2 regions of the Arthrobacter sp. UC242_113 genome follow, and region 1 is predicted to be linked to the other one. Evidence: predicted binding sites of a transcription regulator. Region 1 holds the regulator's gene; the other holds the start of a gene.
What was found. Region 1 encodes HspR, which represses chaperone genes until heat shock. Its sites were predicted from a motif close to AAGTTGAGTCNNNNNGACTCAACTT; they were not measured.
Positions count from the first base shown of each region.

Region 1 (8,505 bases):
CCGCAGCCGGCACCCTGACCCCGATGCTGGCCCTGGGGCTGCCGACCAACGCCACCGCCGCCGTCATGCTGGCCGCGTTCACCCAGTTCGGCATCCAGCCGGGGCCGCTGCTGTTCCAAAACGAGGGTCCGCTGGTCTGGGCGTTGATCGCCAGCCTGTTCATCGGCAACTTCCTGCTGCTGTTGGTCAACCTCCCCCTGGCCCCGGTCTGGGCGAAGCTGCTCCGACTGCCGCGCCCCTACCTGTACGCCGGCATCCTCTTTTTCGCCACGCTGGGCGCCTACTCGGTGAACCTGCAGGCGTTCGACCTGATGCTCCTGCTGGTCCTGGGCGCCCTCGGCTTCATGATGCGCCGCTACGGGCTGCCCGTCCTGCCGCTCATCCTCGGCGTAATCCTGGGGCCTCGCCTCGAAAAGCAGCTCCGCCAGGCGCTGCAGCTGAGCGCCGGCGACGTGTCCGGCCTCTGGAACGAACCGATCGCCGTCGTGGTTTACGTCATCGTGGCACTGGTACTCCTCTGGCCGCTGGCGGCACGGATCTGGCGTGCCCGGCGTCCCCGGACTGGCGGACTCGTCGTGGCCGGCGGACCCGCTGTGGACGGGCCCGCTGCCGGACCCGCTGCCGCGCCCTCAGTCGAGGCGCCTGCCGTTCAGGGACACCCTGTTGAGGGACTCCCTGTTGACGCATCCGCTGCTGAGGCACCCGCTGACCGGGGGCCTGATGCAGGCCGCCGCCGCGCGGACGCCACCCATGCCAACCACGGACAGGAGAAATCGTGAGCATCATTGTCGGCTATATCCCCACGGCCGAGGGGACCGCAGCCCTGGACCGGGCCATCACCGAGGCGCAGAAGAGCCAGAGCCGGCTGGTCATCATCAACTCCTCCCGGGGAGACGCCATCGTTGACAAGCGCTACGCCCAGGCTGAGGACATCTCCGCATTGACGGAGCGGCTGGACCGGGAAGGGATCGAGCATCTGGTCCTGCAGCCGGTGCGCGGCAACGACGCGGCCAACGAGGTGCTGGACGCGGCGGAGAAGTACCGGGCTGAACTCATTGTGATCGGCCTCCGGCGCCGCACTCCCGTGGGCAAGCTGATCATGGGCAGTGCTGCACAGCAGATCCTGCTGGAGGCAGCCTGCCCGGTGCTGGCCGTCAAGGCCAGCTAGCCCCATAACCAGGCACCACTCGACTAGCCTCAAGAGGCAGGGGCCCGCACCGGCGGGTTTCTGCCTCTTTTGGTCTCAAGGCAGAAGGACAGCATGCACCAGCTCGCGATTCTCGACGACTACCAGCGCGTGGCGCACAGCTTTGCCGACTGGAGTTCCCTCGAACAGCGTGGCGTCGACGTCACGGTGGTCAACCAGCACCTCGCCACTGAAGCGGAGGTTGTGGAAACGCTGCAGGACGCCAGCATCATCATTGCCATGCGGGAGCGAACCCCCTTTCCCGCCCGGATCCTCGAAAAGCTGCCCCGGCTGAAACTGCTGGTCACCACCGGCGCCGCCAATGCCTCGATCGACGTGGAAGCAGCTTCACGGCTGGGGATCACCGTCTGCGGAACGGGCGGCTCCCCCACGGCCGCGCCCGAACTGACGTGGGCACTGCTGCTGGCGTTTCCCCGGAACCTGACACAGGAGGAAGCCTGCCTGCGCGACGGGCGCTGGCAGACGGGCGTCGGCTTCGAACTGTCCGGCAAGACCCTTGGAATTGTGGGGCTGGGGAAAATCGGAACGCGCATCGCCGGCTACGGTCGTGCCTTCGGGATGGACGTGCTGGCCTGGAGCCAGAACCTCACCGACGAGGCTGCTGCTGCGGCAAGCGCCCGGAAGGTCGGCAAAGATGAGTTGTTCCGGGAGTCCGATGTCGTGTCCCTGCATCTGCGGCTGTCGCCGCGTTCTGAGGGAATAGTCGGTGAACGTGAACTGCGGCTGCTTGGCCCGGACGGCGTGCTGGTGAATACTGCCCGCGGTCCCCTGGTGGACCAGCAGGCGCTGGTCACCGCACTGCATGAGGGCTGGATCCGCGGGGCGGCGCTCGACGTGTTCGACCAGGAACCGCTGCCCGCCGGCCATCCCCTCCTCGATGCGCCCAGGACCCTGCTGTCACCGCACCTGGGATACGTGACCGACGCCAGCTACCGGGCCTTCTTCAGCGGCGCGCTCGAGGACGTCACGGCGTGGCTGGACGGCTCGCCGATCCGGGTGCTCACCCCCAACTAAGTAGCAGCTCAGGGCGTTCCTAGCCCTGAGAACGCCCTGTTCTGCTACCTAGTTGACCATTTAGCCGTCGAGCCGTCACGGTGCCGGCGTCGCCGTCGACCTTAACCTGCTGTCCGCTGGACACACGCTGGGTAGCCACGCCCGTTCCCAGGACGGCGGGGATCCCGTACTCCCGGGCGACGATCGAGCTGTGGCTCAGGGGACCGCCAACGTCCGTGACCACGCCGGCCGCCATCGCGAACAGCGGTGTCCAGGCGGGGGTGGTCATGCGTGCCACCAGCACCTCGCCCGGCTGCATGCTGGCGAAGTCGTCGGGGCCGTGCAGCAGCCGGGCCGGTGCGGTGACGTGTCCGGAGCTGGCGCCGACGCCGGTGATGACGTCCCCCGCCTGTTGCTGGGTTCGTGCGGGCATCATGCTGCCAAAAGCGCGTTCCATCCAGCGGCTTTCGGGCAGCAGCTGCGGGGCCGCGGCTTTCCGCTGGCCCCGCCACAGCATCTTGCGCTGCTCAACGGCCTCTGCCCGCACGGGCCGGTCCGTGCCGGTGATGGCCGCGCCGGGCGTAGCCAGCCCGAAATCGATGGCGTTGCGGAGTTCATCGAGACGGAGCCAGAAGATGTCGGACGGTGCGGCGATGACGCCCGAGGCCGTGAGCCGCTCCCCCAGTTCCAGCAGCATCCGGCGCATCAGCGGCCAGGCCAGTCCGACGTCGGCGAGTGCGTCCTCACGAACGGGCGCCGCTTTCTGCGCCCAGCGCAGCAACCTGCGGAAGACTGCTCGACGGCGCGGCCCCAGCCTGGCACTGATCAGCCGGCACTGCTCCTCCCGCCTGTCGGCAGACCGCTGCTGGCGCTCGTGCGGATCCTTCCCCTGCCCCCGCACGAAGTACCTCAGGGTCTCGAGCAGGGCGGAGGGGTCATCGGCCGGCACAGGATTGACGAAGTCAAGGTTGTAAACGGCGTGCCCGTAGCGGTCCAAATGCCGCTGAAGGCGGGAACGCCACTCATCCCACTGGCCCTGATCCACCCCCGCCGGAGGCGTGCCGCTCCGGAGAGCTTCGGCGATGCCGGCCGCTGATCCCTCCGTGATGGCCGAGGCAAGCGGCGGCCTTTCGCGCGTCCACACCGCCAGGTCGTACAGGGACTTCTCTGCGCGGATGGGCTCGCTGTCATAACCGATGAGGAAGACCTCCGCGGACGGGTCCCCGGGCCGCCGGACGAGCTTGTCGTAGTAGCTCCGGAACATGATCTCGCTGGTGGCCGCGATAGGGATGATGGACTGCACGGCGGTGTAGTAGGCAGCGCCCGCGTCCAGCAGCGCAGAAATGCCCTCCAGCAGTTCGGGAGCAGGACGGTCCGACGGCGGTTTGGCCGCCCAATACTTCACGAGCCCGCGGTACTTCGGGTGCGAGTGGTCGCGCCATCCCTTGATGCCCATGTTGGCCTTGCCCTGGGCAAGCGCCCGCATAGCCGTCAGCGACTTGCCCATGACCCGCCGCATTCCGGCGTTGTTGTAGTAGTAGTACGCGTAGCCGTTGACCGTGGGCAGCGAGACGTCACCGGGCCGCACCACGCTCTTGCCGAATGCCTCGTTGAACAGGGCGTTCAGCGAGCGCACCACGGCACCGTCGATGAGGTCGGCGAAGAGGGGCGACAACGGGTCCGGCAGCTGCTCGACGATGCTGGCCCGGAAGTACATCCCGTTCGGATAGGGCAGCGGCCACTCCGTCGGAGCATCGGCCGAGGGCTCAGGCAGCGCGGTGATGGGACGGGCCTGCAGGATGAAGAAATCCCCTGCCGCCTGCGCCCACTCGATGTCCTGGGGCACCCCGAAATGCTGCGCAATGGCCGTTCCCTGCCGGGCCAGCGCGGCCGCCGCGTCGTCCCCGAGGACCGGCTCCCGGCGCTTCTCTTCGGGGACCGGCTGTTCCCTGGTGCCGGTTCCGTCGTAGACCGTCATGACGTCTTTGTCCGCCGTCCGGCGCTGCGCTACCCGGCCCGTCGCGGCATCCAGTATGACATCGTCCGTGGTGACGGCCCCGCTGACCACTGATTCACCCAGCCCCCACGCGGCGCTGATCACTACCTCGTCGCGGCGGCCGGTGGCGGGGTTGGCGGTGAACAGCACACCGGCGGCCCCGGCGTCGACCATCTCCTGGATCACCACCGCAAGGCGCACCGTGGACGGATCAAAGCCGTTCCGTACGCGGTACGCCATGGCGCGCGCATTCCACAGCGACGCCCAGCAGTCGATGACGGCGGCGGCGACGGCGTCTGGCCCGGTGACGTTCAGATATGTGTCCTGCTGGCCGGCGAAGCTGGCCGAGGCGAGGTCCTCCGCGGTGGCCGAGGAGCGCACCGCAACCCGCGCGGCGTAATCGCCGCTGGACTCTGCACCGTCCTCTTCGCCCAGGTCCGCCGCCTGGTGGCTCAGCCGCCCGTACGCAGCACGGAGTTCGGCGCCAATCTCCTCGGGCATCGTGCTCTCGGCGAACAGGGAACGGATTTGCCGCGCGGCGGCCTCGTAGTCGTCGTTCGAAGCGTCGGCGGGAAGGGCGGCGAACTCGAGGATGCGGCCGGCGATCCCGTTGGCGTTGACGAAGTCCTGGTAGGCCGGCGTGGTGAGTACAAAGCCGGACGGCACCGGAAAACCGGCCCGGGCCAGCTCCCCGAGGTTGGCGCCCTTGCCGCCTGCCTCGTCCACATCGCTGCGTCCCAGCTGGTCAAAGTCCTTGATGTAGGTCATGACCCCGCCGTCCCTTCTGCACGGGAGCCGGGGACCGCGGCATCGCGGCTGGTGACCGGGTCTAGCGCTGCACCCTATTTTGGCACTGCACGTAATTCTGGCAATGGGGAAGGCCAGCGGGAATGGCTACCTAGGGAGCCGGCTAGAGGTCGCCACGCGGGCGCCACACCACTACGGCCTGCGAACGGGGCCGGGGGCGTTGGCCGCGCGCCAAACTCACCACATCGCCGGCGGTGCCGGCGGCGAAGATCCGGGATTCCAGCGGCTCACGACGGCGGGCCAGTTCGTCGGTCAGTTCGGCCACCCGGTGCTGCAGGGCAGCAACCTGGTTTTCGAGTTCCAGGATGCGTTTGATCCCCTCGAGCGAGACGCCCTCATGGGATAGCCGCTGCACTTCACGGAGCCGGTTCACGTCCCGCTGGGAGTAGCGGCGGGACTTGCCCGGCGCCCGGCTGGGCGAGACGATGCCCAGCCGGTCGTACTGGCGCAGTGTCTGCGGGTGCATGTCGGCGAGCTCGGCGGCCACCGAGATGACGAAGATCGGCTGATCGAAGTTGATTTCCACGGCCGGCACCCGTCGCTAAAGCCGGGCCTTGGCTGCCAGGCCCTGGCGGACGTCCGCACCGGTGGTGGCGGCCGCAAATGCTTTCACGGCCTCCTCGGCTTCCTTGCTCAGGTTCTGTGGTACGGCGACGTCGATGGTCACCAGCAGGTCACCGGTAGCCTTCGACGTCTTTACGCCGCGGCCCTTTACCCGGAGCGTGCGCCCCGACGGAGTGCCGGCGGGAACGCGGACCCGGACGTGTTCGCCGTCGATCGTGGGAACTTCGATGTCGGCGCCCAAAGCAGCTTCGGGGAAGCTGACGGGCACGTGGATCCGGAGGTTGTCGCCGTCGCGGGTGTAAAAGTCATGGGGCTTGACGTTGACGGTGACCAGCAGGTCGCCGTTGCCCGCCGGGCCGTACTGGCCCTTGCCGCGGACGCGCACCTTCTGGCCGTCCTTGATGCCCGCGGGCACCCGGACATCGATGACCTCGCCGTCCGGTTCACGCAGCCCGATGGTGGTGCCGCGGATGGACCCGGCGAAGGAGATACTGGTGCTGGCCGTCCGGTCGGCACCCTTCTGCGGGGCGCGCTGGTAGCCGGTCTGGCCGCCCCCGAAGCCGCCGCCGAACAGGTCAGCGAACTCGGGCGGTATGCCCCCAGCGGTGCTGAACCCGCCGGAGTGCCGGCCGCCGCCGCCGGTGAACAGGCCTCCGAAGAGGTCCTCGAAGCCGCCGTTCGCGGTGCTGCCCGCGGTGTGCGGGGCAAAGCGCGCGCCGCCGCCCATGGCCCGGATGGCGTCATACTGCTGCCGCTCATCAGCATCCGACAGCACGGAGTACGCCTCGGAAATGTCCTTGAACTTCTTCTCCGCAGCAGTATCCCCGGAGTTCGTATCAGGGTGGAACTGCCGAGCGAGCTTCCGGTAAGCCTTCTTGATGTCAGCGTCGGAAGCGTCCTTGGCAACACCAAGGATCTTATAAAAGTCCTTGTCCACCCAGTCCTGGCTAGCCAATGGCGTTTCCTTTCAAATCGTGCAGAGTTCGCTACGCAGATGTTTGTTCACTCACTTTAGGCGAGCAACACGCTGGCGCGGAGGCCGGATAGGGGGCGGCGGTGTGGAGTGCACCGCCCCCTATCCGGCGTAGCGCCGAAGGTGGCCAAACGTCAGGCAGGGACCGCGACGATTACCTGTGCAGCCCGGAGGACCCGCTCGCCTGACTTGTAGCCGGAGCGGAGCACCTGGCTGACGGTGTCAACCTCGATATCATCGCCGGGCTGCTGAATGAGGGCCTCGTGGATGGTTGGATCGAACTCCACGCCGGTCTCATCGATGCGGGTCAGGCCGTACGTCTTCAGCGCGTTCTCCAGCTTGGTGGCGATCGCGGCGAACGGGCCGTCCGCGAGGTCACCGTGCTGGCGGGCGGCGTCGACGTCGTCAAGCACCGGCAGCAGGGAGTTCAGGACGCCGATGACGGCCATCTCCCCTGCCACGGCGCGGTCGCGTTCAACGCGCTTGCGGTAGTTGACATACTCGGCCTGCAGGCGGAGCAGATCGTTCTTCAGCTCCGCCGCCTCGGCACCGGTGGTGGAGCCTGTCGAAACCCCCTGCGCCACGGACTCCTCGGCGGGCACCTCGACCTGGTTGAGGATTTCCTCAGCCTGGGCGAGGGCGTCGCCGTCGGAATCCGCCGAAGCGCCGGCTTCCGGTGCAGAGGGCTGTCCGCCCTCCGGGTGCCGGGCCTCACCGGTCACCGGGTCCACCTTGCGGTGGTCCCGGATGACCGGCTCATCGCGGTTGCTGCCCTGGTCTCGGGAAGAGTTGTGCTCTTCTTCGTTACCGTGATGCGGCATGGTTACTTCTTCTCTTCTTCGTCGACGATTTCGGCGTCGACGATATCTTCATCCGAAGAACCCGTCTTGTCGCCGGCGGGGGCGCCTTCGGCACCTGCAGCACCGGTGGCGCCGTCCGGGGAACCGGCCTGGGCGTAGATGGCTTCGCCGAGCTTGGTCTGGGAAGCCTGCAGCTTCTCAAACGCGGACTTCACCGCGGCGTCGTCGGTGCCTTCGAGGGCCTTCTTGAGGGCGTCGACGTCGGCCTGGACCTCGGTCTTGACCTCTTCGGGCAGCTTGTCGCTGTTGTCGGCGATCAGCTTGTCCACCGAGTAGGCGAGCTGCTCGGCCGTGTTGCGGGTGTCGGTGGCCTCGCGGCGTGCCTTGTCCTCTGCTGCGTGCTCCTCGGCGTCCTTGACCATGCGGTCGATGTCTTCCTTGGAGAGCGCGGTGCCGCCGGTGATGGTCATGGACTGTTCCTTGCCGGTGCCCTTGTCCTTCGCGGAGACGTGCACGATGCCGTTGGCGTCGATGTCGAAGGTGACCTCGACCTGCGGAACGCCGCGCGGGGCCGGTGCGATGCCGGTCAGCTCGAACGTGCCCAGCGGCTTGTTGTCGCGGGTGAACTCACGCTCGCCCTGGAAGACCTGGATGGCCACGGACGGCTGGTTGTCGTCGGCCGTGGTAAAGGTCTCGGACCGCTTGGTGGGGATGGCGGTGTTGCGCTCGATCAGGTGCGTCATGACGCCACCCTTGGTTTCGATGCCCAGGGACAGCGGGGTGACGTCGATCAGGAGAACGTCCTTGCGCTCACCCTTCAGCACGCCGGCCTGCAGGGCTGCACCAACGGCCACAACCTCGTCCGGGTTGACGCCCTTGTTGGGCTCCTTGCCGCCGGCCAGTTCCTTGACGAGCTCGGAGACGGCAGGCATACGGGTGGAGCCGCCGACGAGCACGATGTGGTCGATGTCGGAAAGCTTGATGCCGGCTTCCTTGATGACGTCGTGGAACGGCTTCTTGGTGCGCTCGAGCAGGTCCTTGGTCAGGTCCTGGAACTTGGCGCGGGTCAGCTGCTCGTCCAGGTGGACCGGGCCGTCCGGAGTGACGGAGAGGTACTGGAGCGAGACGTTGGTGCTGGTGGAGGAAGAGAGTTCCTTCTTGGCCT
Region 1 is NZ_CP171968.1:3,439,030-3,447,534, forward strand. Features, by position in the region: gene ACHMXB_RS15720 (tripartite tricarboxylate transporter permease) at 1-779, shown strand, start outside; gene ACHMXB_RS15725 (universal stress protein) at 776-1,168, shown strand; gene ACHMXB_RS15730 (D-2-hydroxyacid dehydrogenase family protein) at 1,262-2,221, shown strand; gene ACHMXB_RS15735 (PEP/pyruvate-binding domain-containing protein) at 2,241-4,964, opposite strand; gene ACHMXB_RS15740 (heat shock protein transcriptional repressor HspR) at 5,107-5,529, opposite strand; gene ACHMXB_RS15745 (DnaJ C-terminal domain-containing protein) at 5,545-6,522, opposite strand; gene ACHMXB_RS15750 (nucleotide exchange factor GrpE) at 6,675-7,361, opposite strand; gene dnaK (molecular chaperone DnaK) at 7,364-8,505, opposite strand, start outside.

Region 2 (8,505 bases), 2.3 Mb from region 1:
CTTGCGGAACAGGACGATCTCGTCGATCCGGTTGAGGAACTCCGGCCGCATCGTCTCGCGCAGCCGGCTCAGAACCCGGTCCCGCAGCGCCTTCTCTGAGCCGAAGCCGTTGCCCTCGTCCGCCTTGGATACAAAGCCCATCGCGCCGCCCTTGCTGGCCAGGAACTCCGAGCCGAGGTTGGAGGTCATGATGATCACGGTGTTGCGGAAGTCCACCATGCGGCCCTGTCCGTCGGTTAGCCGCCCGTCGTCGAGCACCTGGAGCAGCAGGTTGAACACATCCGGGTGGGCCTTTTCCACTTCGTCGAGCAACACCACGGAGTACGGGTTACGACGGACGCGTTCGGTCAACTGCCCGGCTTCGCCGTAGCCCACGTAGCCCGGAGGGGCTCCGACCAGCCGGCTTACCGTGTGCCGTTCGCCGAACTCGCTCATGTCGAAGCGCACCATTGTATTCTCATCCCCGAACAACGACCCGGCCAGCGCCTTGGCGAGTTCGGTCTTGCCCACACCCGTCGGGCCGAGGAACAGGAAGCTGCCGACAGGCCTGTCCGCGTCCCCCATGCCGGTGCGGCTGCGCCGGACCGCCTTTGCGATCAGCGTCACGGCGTCGTCCTGCCCGACGATCTGCTGATGCAGTTCCTCCTCAAGCCTGGACAGGCGCTCCCTGTCGTCTTCTGTGAGCCGGCTGACTGGGATACCGGTGGACCGGGAGATGATCCCTGCGATCTCCGCTTCGCTGACGACGGCCTCGGCGCCTTCCGAAGCCCCAGGTGCACTGGAAATCGCAGCGGAGAGCTTCCCGTTCACTGCTTCGATCTCATCCCGCAGCCGCGAGGCCTCTTCATAGCGTTCCGTGGCGGCGGCGTCGTTCTTCGACTTTTCCAGGGTTGCGAGCTGCTCGCGAAGAACAGCCACGTCGGTCTGCGAGCCGAGTTTGATGCTCAGCCGCGCACCTGCCTGGTCGATTAGGTCGATGGCCTTGTCGGGCAGGAAACGGTCCGTCACATAGCGTGCGGAGAGTTCGACGGCGGCGCGGATTGCGTCGTCGGTGTAGCGGACGCCGTGGTGTTCCTCGTACCGTCCGCGCAGGCCGTCCAGGATCTGTACGGCGTCCTCGATGCTCGGCTCGCCGACCTGTACGGGCTGGAAGCGGCGTTCCAGTGCCGCGTCCTTCTCCACCTTTCGGTATTCGTTCAGCGTAGTGGCGCCGACGAGGTGAAGTTCACCGCGGGCCAAGCGCGGCTTCAAGATATTTCCTGCGTCCATGCCGCCTTCCCCCGCGCCGCCGGCTCCGATGACCGTGTGAAGTTCGTCGATGAACAGGATGATTTCCCTGGCGTGTGAATCGACCTCGTCCATCGCCTTGGTCAGCCGCTCCTCGAAGTCACCGCGGTACCGCGTTCCGGCCAGCATGGCCGGCAGATCCAGGGCAATGACGCGCTTTCCGCGGAGCTGTTCGGGCACAGCACCTGCGGTGATCGCCTGGGCCAGCCCTTCGAGGATCGCGGTCTTGCCCACGCCGGCTTCCCCGACCAGGACAGGGTTGTTCTTGGTGCGCCTGGCCAGGATCTCGATGGTCTGGTCGATCTCGGCGCTCCGGCCGATGACCGGGTCCAGGCGGCCCTCGCGAGCATGTGCCGTGAGGTCGCGGCCGTAGGTGTCCAGGGTCGGGGTGTCAGACCGGGCGGCAGCTGCCTGCGACAGCCCGGGCTCCGGGCCGGTCGGCGCGGCCCCACGCCGAGCGGATTGCTCGCGTGGACCGGACCGCAGGAACTCCGGCGTCACCCCGGCCGCGGCGAGCACCTGCCCGGCCGGGGCCTCCTGGTTGAGGACGAGCGCGAAGAACACGTGTTCGGGATCGATGTAGGTCGAGCCGAATGCCCGGGCAACCTGGTAGGCGTCGAGTAGGGCTCGCTGGGCTGACGGTGTCAGGGCCGGCGTCGTCTCCGCCCTGGCGGTTGCCTGCTCTGGGAGACGCTCCTCGGCCGCCATGGCGATGGCAGCAGGTGCCGCGCCTGCCTGGCGGATGTAGTCGGCGGCCGGTTCCCTTTCGACCATGACACGCAGGATGTGCAGCGCATCCACATGGATGTGACCATGCTGGGCGGCGAACTGTGCGGCACGCGCGAGCACGTCATGGGTGCGCCGGCTCAGCAGTCGGGTGATGTCCATCGGGTGCCCGGGGCCGGCGGCGCGTTGTCCCTGCAGGTAACGGGCAAGGAATTCGTCGAACGAGCCGTGGCCGGACTCGGCCGGTCCAAAAAATGCAGCCATGAAACCTCCGTAAAAAAGTTGAGTGTAGTTGACTCAACGTTGGGAAAACGGATTTATTCCCGCGTGTCAGCGGGCTCCCGGTTGTGTTCGGCTGCGGCGGATCACGGCGTCGGAGACTGCTACACCTACGAGTGGAAGCACGGCCCCCATAGCGGCAACGAAGGTCGGAAGAAGAAAGCTCAAATTTGCCAGGACCACCAAGCCTCCGACGCCGGCGAGATCAGATGGTTGGCGTTGGCCCAGTACCTGTCGAATAAAAAAGCCTCGGCCGGATCCACGCACCCCGGCCCAGCTGGACGAGGAGATAGCTCGCAGCAAAGAGCCAGCCGAAGGTGCCAAACGCTAAGCCGATTGAAGCGTTCATGAACAGTGTGACCAGCATGACGATCAGCAGCATCCACTGCACCTCAAGCCGCGAAGTGTTCAGCAATGTAGCGGCCCAGGTCGTGTACACCCACACCTTGTAGACGGCAAGAAGAAGCACAAATGTCGCACCGGCCCCCACCCACGAGTGATACTCCAGCAAATGGTGGGATAGCTGCGATAGCGCGAAGACAAAGACCAGATCGAAGAATAGCCCAAGGCTTGTAACCCGGTCTCCGGAGGTCGCGGAACGCATCAGCGACCTGGCACGGAACATCAGTATCCTCCACTGTGATAGGAGCGGACGGATGCCCCCTCCTGTTGTCGAAAGACTGACACGGTCAGCAGAGAGGTCAAGGGGGAACCCGGCAGAGACGTGGAACGGTGCACCGTCCGGCGGCGCCGTGGAGCCGGTACACGCTGCCTCGGCCTCTCGACAGATTCAATGGCCCCCGATTGAGTTCGGCCTTGATGCGGCGATTCGCCAGCAGCCCGTCCTCCTTTGCGCGGAACGTGCGGTTAACGCGGGCCAGCTTCTGCATCAGTAGCGCCCCTCTTGAGTGGCCGGTCCAGATACAGGCTATGTAGCGGTGCGGGGTCGTAGCCGGCGGGCATTATGTCCTTGACAATCACCAGTTCCAGTTCGTAGTCCACATCCTTGATCCGCTCCTTGACCGTGGCGTTCGCAGCGTCGCGGCGCACGTGGTCGGAGACCCGCGGTACGTCGGATGGAGCGCCGGAGCAGACCACCTTGATCTTTCCCTTGGCGAGGCAGTCGGCCTCCCACGATCACCGCGCCTTGCCGGCGCCTCGATGAACTTGCCCGTCCTGGCGCTGCGGTTCTCCCAATGCGCCACCAGGTCCGAGGCCAGCGCGGCAATCCGGTGACGCGAGGGCTTGGCCGCTGGAATGCCGGGCCCAAGCCCTCGCAGGTTAGGTTTAGTTGGCCAGTCCGACTTCCGGGAACCTGTTTAGCGTGGACGTAGCCCTCTTCCTGACCCGACGGGCGAATGTCTCCCGCCCCCGTACGGTTAGACGGCCGATGCTAGCGAAGGAGGTTCAGCGCCGCATTGACGATGGATGCTTCGTCGATGCCGTGGATCCGGTATGCGTCCTGTAGATCAGAGGACTGCCCGAAGTCCTTTACTCCCAGAGAGACTGTGCGGTCGCCTCGGGCTCCGGCCAGGAAGGACAAAGTGTGCGGGTGTCCGTCCTGGACCGTGACGAGGGGCGCGGGTGCGTGTCGTGGAAAGAGGCCGTCTATGATGTCGAATTCAATCGCCTTGGTTCCTTGGTTTAGCGAGTTGCGGCGCTGGAGGGATTCGAAGACCAGGTCAGGAGAGGTGAGGCAGACGACGCCGGCCATGATGCCAAGTGCCTTCAGCCGTGTGGCCGAGGCGATGACTTCGGGCATGATCGCTCCGACGCCGACCAGGGTGACCCTGTCCTCGACCGGGTCGTGGTCGCTCAGCCGGTACCCGCCGGCCACCGCGTGCCTGCGACGCCGCTCCAGCAGCAGCGCGTCCGTCGGCATGGCGGCCAGAGCCTGATCCAGTGGACGGGTGGTGAGCCGGAAGTAGGCTGAGCGTCCTCCGGGAATGCCGATCCTGCTCATGGCTTGGAGCATGCACCATTCCAGATCCTGGGCGAAGGCTGGCTCCCAGGCTGTGCACCCTGGCTGTTCCAATCCGATGGACGGGGTGGTGAGGGACTGGTGCGCGCCGCCCTCCGGTGCCAGGGTCACCCCTGACGGCGTCCCGATCAGGATGGACTGGCCCCCGGCGTACATGCCAAAGGACCATGGTTCGAGGGCGCGGGCCACGAACGGGTCGTAGATGGTGGCGAGAGGAATCAGCGGCTGGCCCCAGCGGCTCCAAGTCGTTCCGAGTTCGGAGACGAGGCCCACGAGGTTCGTTTCGGCGATGCCGAGTTCGATGTGTTGGCCGTGGGAGTTTTCAATCCAGCGGAGGACCCGTTCCGGGTAGTCCGCGAACCAGTCCTGGCGTTCCCCGACGGACCAGACTCCGGTTTTGTTGATCCAGCCGCCGAGGTTGGTGGAGGAGGCAACGTCGGGGCTGCAGGTGACGACACGGTGGGCCACCTCAGGGGCTGCCCTTTTCAGGTCGGAGAGGAACCGTCCCAGTGCGGCTTGGGTGGAAATTCTGTCGCCGTAGCCCCATGGCAGGGAAGCCGGGATCTGGAGGGGTGGGGCCAGTGCGGGTTGCCGGCGCTTGAGGCGGAGGGATGCCTGGGTGCAGGCCCGTTCTTCGACCGTGCCCGGCTGAAATTTGCACCATGGATCGTCAAGGTCCATCCCGGAGATCGCCGCCAGTGTTTCCATCTGATCTCTGGACAGCAGCGCTGAGTGGTTGTTCGGATGTCCTTCGGTGGCAAGGCCGCGGCCCTTAATCGTGTAGGCAAAGATGACGGTGGGCCGGGTGGGGTCGACCTCGTTGTAAGTATCGAGCAGCAGTCCGATGTCGTGTCCGCCGAGATCACGTACCGCCACAGCCTGTTCCCCTGCGGTGAGCGAACTGAGCAGGGTTTCCATGGCCGGGGTTGAACCGCTGGCGCGCAGACGGTCGAAGACCTCCGAGTCGGGGGAGCGGAGCAGCCGCTGGTATTCCTCGTTGGACATGGTCTCCAGCCGGCGGCGTAGATCCACACCGCCGGGACGAGTGAAGAGTTCCTGCACACGGGTTCCCCACTTCCGGGTCAGGACCTGCCAGCCGGCGGCTTCAAACATGCCCCGCAGGCGCATGATCTGGGAATCTGGTACCACCCGGTCCAATGACTGCCGGTTCAGATCGACGATCCAGAGCAATTCGCCGAGCTGCGCCACCGCCGGGTCGGCGACAGCTTCCCAGATGGCGCCTTCGTCCAGTTCGGCGTCACCCAGAAGCCCGATAAAGCGGCCGGACTTGCGGGATTCAGCGTACCTGTCGCTGACGAAGCGGTGTGACATGGCGGCCCAGATGGTGGCCGTGGCCCCGATACCCACACTCCCGGTGGAAAAGTCCACCGTGTCAGGATCCTTTGACCGGCTGGGGTAACTCTGCAGGCCGCCCTGCTGCCGAAGTGTGCTGAGTTTGTTTTCGTCCAAGTCGCCCAGGAGGTAATTGATGGCGTGCAGGACAGGGGAGGCGTGGGGTTTGACTGATACGCGGTCCGCCTCGGTCAGCTCGGAGAACCAGAGGGAGGTCATAATTTCAACCATGGAGGCGCTGGAGGCCTGATGGCCGCCGACCTTGATGCCGCTGGTGTTGGCCCGTCCGCGGTTGGCGGCGTCTACGATTGCGGCGGCTGTCCAGCGCACCCGCCGGGCGATACTCTCCAGGACTGCTGTCCCGAACGCTGCATCCTCAGGGCCCGCGGTGTCCGGGCGCGCTGTTGTGGTCTGAAAATCTTCCACCCTCATGATGGTCTCCTGTACAAGTAGGCGTTCCACGCCGAATTTTGGTCCGTCGGCGATGGATAGGGAACACGGTCTGCAGTTTCCGATGGATTGTGTTCTTCGCCCACGGACGGGCCGGTGTGGGCCGTCCGTGGGCGGTGCAACGACGGGTTTGGTCACGAGCGCCGTATGCGCCCTCCTTGAAGGCTGAAGCCATCCCAGGCAGGCCCCCGACGATGAGGGCAATGCCCTGCTTCCTCCTGCGGCGAAATAGCATGCCCCAGCGACGAACGCCTCCGGATGTTCGTCAGGGCACCAGGATGGCCCGGCCGCGCACTTTGCCCGCGTTGAGGTCGCTGATCGCCTGTTGGAAGTCGTCGAGGGCGTATTTCTGGGTATGAAGGGTGACGGCACCCCGCGCCGCCAAGGCCATCAGGTCCTGAAGGTCGTTGTAGGAGCCGACGAGGTTGCCGATGATGTTGATCTCGGCTGAGACGATGTCGATGGTAGGGACGTCGATGTTCTCGCCGTAGCCCACCACATAGTAGTCCCCGGCCTTGCGCAACATGGCAAGGCCTTGGGCGGTCGCGCCACCTTCGCCAACGAAGTCGATGAGGGCCTCCGCCCCATGACCGCCGGTGAGGGCAAAGACCTGCTCGACCTGTGACCCGTCAGCCAGGACGCCCTCGTGTGCTCCGATCTTCTTGGCCAGCTCCAAGGCGGCAGGGTTTCGGTCTACAACGATGATGCGGGCCGGTGTTAGCGCTGTGAGGACTTGGATTCCGATGTGGCCCAGCCCTCCGGCGCCGATGACAACGCATGTGTCCCTTGCGGTCAGCCTCTTAGCCGCCTTTGCGGCCGCGTGATAGGCGGTAAGGCCGGCATCGGCCAGGGCCGCGACGTCGGCGGGTTCCAGGGAGTCGTCGATTTTTACCACGGAGCGGGCGGATGTCAGCAGGTATTCGGCGTATCCGCCGTGGGTGTCGATACCAGGGAACTTGCTCTGCTCGCAGTGCACGTCGTCCCCGGAACGGCAGGCCCGGCACAGGCCGCACGTGATGAGGGGGTGCAGGATGACTTTGTCGCCTTCCTCAACGTTGGTGACGGCGCTTCCGGTGGCGTGCACCCAGCCCGCGTTCTCGTGCCCGATCGTGTATGGCAGCTCAACCTGAGACTTCTCGGCCCACTGGCCCTCCAGGATGTGCAGGTCGGTGCGGCAGACACCGGCTCCGCCAATTTTGACTACGACGTCCAGCGGCCCGGCCACCTCCGGGATGGGTGCCTCGGTCATTTTCAGGCCTTCGTGGTAGCCGACCACCTGGACGGCCCGCATCGTATTCATCGGGTGTTCTCCTTGACTGTGAGGGAAAGAAGGTTGTGGTGATCTGCCGGTTCCGCCCCGTCCGGCCGGTCGGTCTGGTCCGCGCCCGAGCCGGCGTAGCGGGTTCGCAGCAGGCCGCGGCAGAAATGGGCGTTCCCGTCAATGGATATGCGCGTGGAACGCGCCCGCCGCAACGCCATCGGCACTTTGTCCGGCGGGTAGGGGATGTTGTTATGGTCAACGAGGACGACGGCGGAAGGTTGCGCCGGCAGCCCAAGCGCCGTCCGCCGTCGTACTAGAGCGTCTTTGGTCCGGCCGGCGGGCAGGTCACCAAGCCGCACCGTCCCGACGCTCTCTTCTGCCAGTGTGGGATCGGCCCGCAGCAGTTCGGTGAGGCAGCGCTCCATCGCGGCGGTGTGCGCTTTGCGGCGGAACGTCCACCGCAGCTCCTCCAGGCTGTCCTCCGCTTCGTGGCCGAAGGTGCCGCAGTATCCTGCGTCGGCCGCGAGGCCGGCGTTGATGAGGTCGGAGTCGTGGTGGTCATCGAGCTCGACCACCACCTTCGCCACCCCGGGCAGCGCCGAGATCACGTCCTTGCTGTCGGACGCCATCAGGTAGGCGAAGTTCGGCGAGCAGAATGACGTCGGCAGACGCAGGTGCACGGTCACCACGGCGCCGGCCAGGGAGCCGGTGATCTCGAGGGAACGGACGAAGCCCAGATCGGTGATGGGCTCGTCCAGCTCGGGATCCAGCACGGCCCCTAGCGCCTGGCGGACGTCCTCTGTTGTCACCGCCACGTCCCGGCCGGTGCGCTCCGTCAACGCCGCCGTCATGCCACGCCCGCCAGGTCCGCGCGTTCCGGCTGGCGGGGTCCTGTCTTTGTCTCGTCCGCGTCCGGGAGTTGGAGCTCTGCGGGCACCGGGATGTCGTACATTTTCGCCGCGTTGAGTCCGAGGATCTTTTTCTTCTGGTTCACGGTGAGCGGGGCGTACTCGGTCATGTCTTCGGGGATCTGGAAGTCAACGAACCGCTCGATCAGCCACCGGGGTGACCAGATGGCGTAGTCACTGGAGAACTGGATCCGGTCCTCCCCGATCCAATAGATGAGCTCGCCGATGATCTGGGCGAAGTACCGCGGGCGGGTGTGCAT
Region 2 is NZ_CP171968.1:1,079,729-1,088,233, forward strand. Features, by position in the region: gene ACHMXB_RS04860 (ATP-dependent Clp protease ATP-binding subunit) at 1-2,277, opposite strand, end outside; gene ACHMXB_RS04865 (low temperature requirement protein A) at 2,498-2,917, opposite strand; partial or broken gene ACHMXB_RS04870 (UvrB domain 3-containing protein) at 3,126-3,524, opposite strand; gene ACHMXB_RS04875 (transketolase-like TK C-terminal-containing protein) at 3,686-6,058, opposite strand; gene ACHMXB_RS04880 (NAD(P)-dependent alcohol dehydrogenase) at 6,342-7,376, opposite strand; gene ACHMXB_RS04885 (metal-sulfur cluster assembly factor) at 7,373-8,188, opposite strand; partial or broken gene ACHMXB_RS04890 (amidohydrolase family protein) at 8,185-8,505, opposite strand, start outside.
Region 2: a site for HspR is predicted at 2,293-2,317, ahead of ACHMXB_RS04860 (ATP-dependent Clp protease ATP-binding subunit). Genes of this name have one in related genera too.